DNA from 2 places in the Pseudoalteromonas sp. T1lg76 genome. Region 2 is predicted to be linked to the other one. Evidence: predicted binding sites of a transcription regulator. Region 2 holds the regulator's gene; the other holds the start of a gene.
The links. The regulator LexA, encoded in region 2, represses DNA repair genes until DNA is damaged. The targets are predictions, from matches to a motif close to TACTGTATNNNNATACAGTA.
Positions count from the first base shown of each region.

Region 1: dinG (ATP-dependent DNA helicase DinG) is a predicted target of LexA. The motif match lies at 1,781-1,800, and genes of this name have one in related genera.

Region 1 covers NZ_PQCE01000035.1:60,464-63,642, forward strand. The annotation lists gene C2M35_RS13365 (DNA polymerase II) at 1-1,643, opposite strand, end outside; gene dinG (ATP-dependent DNA helicase DinG) at 1,809-3,179, shown strand, end outside.
Region 2 covers NZ_PQCE01000034.1:4,805-7,983, forward strand. The annotation lists gene C2M35_RS12450 (DUF924 family protein) at 98-628, shown strand; gene C2M35_RS12455 (STAS/SEC14 domain-containing protein) at 625-993, opposite strand; gene lexA (transcriptional repressor LexA) at 1,200-1,817, shown strand; gene coxB (cytochrome c oxidase subunit II) at 2,135-3,179, shown strand, end outside.

The sequences.
Region 1 (3,179 bases), on a different contig from region 2:
GTGTCGCCGTAAATAACGGTAACACCCAAGTCTTCAAGCCACATTTTGGTGGTTTGCATAATTTCATGACCGCGCAAGGTGATGGAGCTTGATAACCTGGGATCATAAAAGCGACATCCCTTTGAACCGAGCACGCCGTAGAGGCTATTCATAATAATCTTGATCGCCTGCTGCAAATGATGATCACCCTGGTTTTTAGCGCGTTGACGCGCCTCGGCTAAATTGGATACTAGTTGCGGCAGGTGGTGCTCGGTGCGGGAGAAATAAGCATGGTTAAACCCCGGCACACTGTCTTGCGGCTGCTGCAAACCCAGGATAAGCGCCATGGGGTCGATACAAAAGGTGCGAATAATGCTCGGATACAGACTTTTAAAATCGAGCACGGCAACGTTATCGTAAAGTCCTGGTGTGGAGTCCATCACATAGCCCCCGGGACTGTCGAAGCTCAGGCCATGATCGCCCAAGTTGGGGGCGACATAGCCACTGCGATGCAAATGGGGAAGATATAGATTGCTAAATGCCGCCACCGAGCCTCCAAGGCGCTCCAGAGGCAAACCGGTTAGCTGAGCACGGGCTACGGCAAATTCGCACAGTTCCAGCTTATTGAATATCGCCAGCACCAACTCACTGTCTTTGAGGTTGTATTCGGCTAACTTGAGTTTATCGTGATGGAAAAGATGCTGTATGGCGCCAAGTTTATCTCCCTGCTCTAGCAATTTACGCTCTGCGAGCACCTCGGCGGCGACATTATCCAGGCTGTAACTGCTAAAGTGATAAGTGGCATTTTTTAACATATCAATGCCATCGAGTACCACCCGCCCCGGTACTATTAGCTTATTAACCTGACCGCCGCGCCAGATCACAGCTTCACCATCGCGTCCCAGGGTGAGCTCAATGCCCAATTGCTGGGCACGAAAACACAAAAGCTGCATATCAAAGTCGGCCACATTCCAGCCGATAATTAAGTCCGGATCTAAATTTTTAATTTGCTCAATAAGCGCATATAGAAGCGCAGCTTCGTCTTCTACGTAATCAAGCCAAGGTTGCTCCGGGCCTGCACTTGGACTTGGGCCTATCATAATCACCTGGCGGCTGTGCTCATTCACCAGCGCCACACTATATAAAATGCCCTCGGGACTGCACTCCAAGTCCAGCGATAACATGGAGAGCTTGGGACGAAAGCCATCATTAGCTTTAAAGCGCGCGTTACGAATTAGACGGTTATCACCGCCGGACGCTTCGCCTTGCACCCAAACACCACCGCGAATAAAGCGCTCCATTAAAAATTGTTCTTGCGGGCGGATATCATCCTCATAGAGTTCGATACCCTGCTCACGCAGTAACTCTCGGCCCTGGTAATAATCTTGCAAGGAAGAAAAATAAAGTGCACAGACTGGCTCACCCGCAAATGTTTTAAGCGTCAGAGCACGTTGCTGATACCGACTCTGCAGAGATGCCAAAATACGTTCGGCGCTCGCACTATTTTTTTGCGCGATAAAAAACACCGCCTTTTGCGCCGTCGATATGACCTTGACCGGACCACGCTCGGTAGCCAGCCAGGCAACATAATAAATACCATGGCGACGCTGTTGCGTTTGCATGGAAAGGATAAAACCGGCGGTGGCAGGGTTAGGCGTAGACAAGGCGGGTTCACTCAAACATCAGATATGGCACCAGTGTAACCAAGCAGCGCCATAATTACAGCAGCTAAAGATGCCAAGTAGCAGACTGGTCGTTGACTAATCCTTGAGTCTTTCTTCTAGTCCCCCTAGAATATCAGCACTGTAAATATATACATAAGTTAAATCATGCTCTCCGATCCGCTTAAAAAGACCATACGTACCGCTCATCAGCGGATCGCTGCCAGCCTTGAGGATTATAGACCCAGGCCGAGCCAAAACTACCTGGTGGCGGAAATAGCCAAAACCCTGGCTGGGGAGTATGACAAAAAACAACGGATCTGCGTTATCGAAGCAGGCACGGGCACAGGTAAATCCCTGGCCTATTGTTTGGGGGCCCTGCCCATCGCCCTCAAGGCAAATAAGAAGTTAGTTATTTCTACCGCAACTGTGGCGCTGCAAGAGCAACTACTATTTAAAGAGTTGCCATTTTTTGCCGAGCACAGTGGCCTGACCTTTAGTTATGACCTGGTGAAGGGACGAGGCCGCTATATTTGTGCCCACAAGCTGGAAAATGCCGTCAACGGCGATGAACAGCAAATGGCGCTAATGCCCACACTTAGCTCGCCGCTCAGTGAGATGGAGCAAAAATGCCTGAAGCAATTGCATCAAGCCTACAGCAATAAAAAGTGGCAGGGCGACAGAGACTCCTGGGCCGATGTAATACCGGATAGAGTCTGGGGGTTGATCAGCGGTGATAAGCATTCCTGCCAACGGCAGATGAAGGCACACCAAACCTGCCCCTTCCATCTGGCGCGCAATAAAATTGCACAAATGGATGTACTGGTTGCCAACCATAGCTTGTTACTAGCAGACCTGGAGCTTGGCGGCGGGGTTATTTTACCCGAGCCGGAAAACTGTATTTATGTGATAGACGAGGCTCATCACCTCGCTCACATTACCCGAGACTTCTCCTCCGCCGCAGCGACCATCAAGGGTACCCAGGACTGGCTGGAGAAGCTGCTCAAGTTCAGCGGCAAAATGGCACAAGCCATTTTTAGCGCCAGTGCTGCCGGCAGCCAATTTAAGCTAAACGATGCCGTCGATGATATCGGTCGTGGCCATAAAACCGTGTTAACCATGCTCGATAGCGCCGCCTATGAATACAATGAAGATCATACCTATCGCTTCGCCCATGGCCGCTTACCTGAGCAGCTTACACAGCAGGCACAGGACATAGCCGAGGCAGCAAAAACCGCGCTGCGCATCCTGAATAAAATGCATGAAGCGCTCAGCAGCGACGTTAACGACGGTGATGTGAAGGGCTTTATCGCCGAGCCCTTGTTGGCCGAAAGTGGCCAATACATCGCCCGTTTAGAAACCCTGTATAAACTTTGGTCCAGCTACAGTAAACACAGTGAAAGCGTGCCCCATGCCCGCTGGATAAAGCGCATGGAGTACAAAAATCACCATGATTACCTGCTCAGCGACTGCCCTATCGAAGTGGGTTTTTATCTTAAAGACAAATTATGGCGAGAATGCGCCGGTGCCGTGCTCTGT
Region 2 (3,179 bases):
AGGGCGGCGATATCTTCGGCGGCCTTGCTATCACCTGAGGGCCGGATTTGACTAGACTGTCAGTAACGACCTGGGTGTAAATGTTGAAGGAGGGTCTATGGACTTTCAATCCGTGTATGATTTTTGGTTTAACCAGTGCAACAGCGAGGACTGGTTTAAAAAGAGTGCGACCTTCGATGCTAGGGTTACCGAGCTGTTTGCCAAGACTCACCGCGCCGCCAGTCGGGGAGAGCTCTATCATTGGCGTAGCAGTGCCCACGGTGCCCTGAGTGAAATTATCGTGCTCGATCAATTCTCCCGTAATATCTATCGCGATACCGCCAGTGCCTTTGCCCAGGATGCTCAGGCCTTATGCCTGGCTCAGCATGCGTTAGAAAAGGGCTACGACCTGCTGCTCAATGAGCAGGAGCGTGGCTTTTTATACATGCCTTATATGCACAGCGAAAGTGCCGTCATTCATATGCTTGCCGAGCACCTGTTTCGGCCTTTGGAGAGTTATTCCTATGAGCTGGCCCATAAGGCGATTATCGACCGCTTTGGTCGCTACCCGCATCGCAACGCTATACTCGGGCGTCGGTCGACACCAGAGGAAACAGCATTTTTAGAAACGCCCAACAGCAGTTTTTAATCGGCCTCACTCACCCAGTTACGTGCTTGCTCCATCTGGTCATATTGAAAGGCTCTGATTTCGGCACTGATAAAATGCGCCGTTAAATGCTCGCCGAGCATGGCCAGGGGAGAGTCGGTAACTACGGCTATCCTGCTGATTCTCTTATGGTGGTCGCGGGCAAAGCGCAGGTGCGCCGACAAGGCCGCAAACGAATCCCAGCCGGGAAAGTGACGGGTGGCTATCATCAGCCCCTTGAGTCCACCATGACGCTCTATATAGGGATCTATAATACGTACGGCGGCTATAAAGTCGGCGGCAGACAACTCGCCATGGGGGGTAAATACGCCAATATCATGTTCATTATCTAGGCTGATACAGAGCATATTGGGTTCCTTCTTTCATTTAAAATGCTTCGATGCGAAATCGGCTACCTATAACTGTAGGCGCTTTTTCAAGTATTTGCGCAGTCGCTGATACAGCTTAGAAATAACTCCTGACTGTGGCAGCAGCAAAATCATTGAATATATTTGCGATTTTCTGACAACTGTATATACTCACAGTTAAATGTACTGTATGGAAAACCAGTTGTATGCGCCCTTTAACTAATCGCCAATCGCAAATTTTAGAGCTGATCAAAGTCTTTATTAAAGACACAGGCATGCCGCCGACGCGCGCCGAAATTGCACAAACATTAGGTTTTCGCAGTGCCAATGCCGCTGAGGAGCACCTGAAGGCGCTGGCCAAAAAAGGGGTGATCAGAATGAAACCCGGTGCCAGCCGCGGTATTCAGCTGGTTGAGGAAGAAGAGCCGGAGCAATTAGGCCTGCCGTTAATCGGTCGGGTTGCCGCCGGTGAGCCCATTTTGGCGCAGGAGCATATCGAGAGCCATTGCCAAATCGACCCCATGTTGTTTAAACCGGCGGCGGATTATCTGCTACGGGTTAACGGCATGAGTATGAAGGATATCGGTATTCTTGATGGCGATCTGCTGGCGGTACACCGTGCGCAAGTGGCCGAAAACGGTCAGGTGGTGGTAGCCCGAGTGGGTGACGACGTAACCGTGAAGCGCCTGGAAAAGGCGGGCCGCAAGGTTTTCCTGCATGCGGAAAACGAAGAATTTGCTCCCATCGAAGTCGATTTAGAACATGAATCCTTTGATATTGAGGGCTTAGCCGTTGGTGTAATTCGAAACGCCGACTGGATGTAGGTTTTATTCGGTATTTTTGCCCCCGATACGCCGTTTATTGGGGGTTTTACGGCGCTTTTCTCCTTTCTTTCCTTACGCGCTAACAGTTTGAATATCCCCCAAATATTTATTTAAAAAAGAAAAACAAAAACGCTTCATTTCTTGCTATTCGCTCAATTCTTGACTAATTGGTTATATTACAGGCTTTGCTGGTTGCTTTTTGCGCACTTTGTTTGCAGAAAATTGAATCGGCCAGTCCAAGCATAATAATAACGAAGATTGGCTAGCAGTAATTGCCTCTTCCCTTTTTGCGTTGCGCGTAGTTAAGGAGATGGTACATGAAGCAGCTTTGCTCCCTCATGTTGCTGTGTTTGTTTGCTCCCCATCTGGCCTTGGCCAACAGCAAGTACAACTTGCGCCCCGGGGTGACGGATATCAGCGAGAATGTTTACCAATTGCATATGACGATATTTATCATCTGCTGTGTGATTGGGGTGATCGTATTCTCGGTCATGTTTTGGGCCTTGCTCAGGCACCGTAAATCCAAGGGCGTTACCGCCGCCACCTTCCATGAAAGCACTAAGGTCGAAATTCTTTGGACCGCTATTCCCTTTCTTATCCTTATCGGCATGGCGGTGCCGGCGACCAAGACCTTGATCGCCATGGAAGACACCAGCAAGGCGGACATCACCATTAAGGTGACCGGCTCGCAGTGGAAGTGGCATTACGAATACATGGGCCATGATCTGGGCTTTTATTCGCTGCTGGCCACCCCTCAGGAGCAAATTCAAAATGCCGAGAATAAAGGCGAAAACTACCTGCTGGAAGTGGATAAGCCGCTGGTGATCCCAACCGGTAAAAAAGTGCGTTTTCTGATGACCTCGGACGATGTTATTCACTCCTGGTGGGTGCCGGACTTTGCGGTGAAAAAAGACGCCAACCCAGGCTTTATCAACGAGGCCTGGACCAAGGTTAACGAAGAGGGTATCTATCGCGGTCAATGTGCCGAGCTGTGTGGTCAGGACCACGGCTTTATGCCCGTGGTGGTTGAAGCGAAATCCCCTGAGGAGTTTGATATCTGGCTGGCGGCGCAAAAACAAGCGATGTTAGACCAGGCCGATGCCGATGCTGCCTTACTCGACCAAACCTTGTCTCATGACGAGCTCATGAGCACTGGTGAGAAGATCTATATGACCCGCTGCGTAGCCTGTCACCAACCGACTGGTCTCGGCGTTCCCGGAGTATTCCCGGCAATCAAGGGCAGCCCAATCGCGACCGGCGAAATCAAAGACCACATCGATATCGTGGTACACGGTAAACCTGGCACCGCCATGCAGGCGTTTGTTAGCCAGCTCACTATTAAAGAGCTCGCGTCCGTTGTTA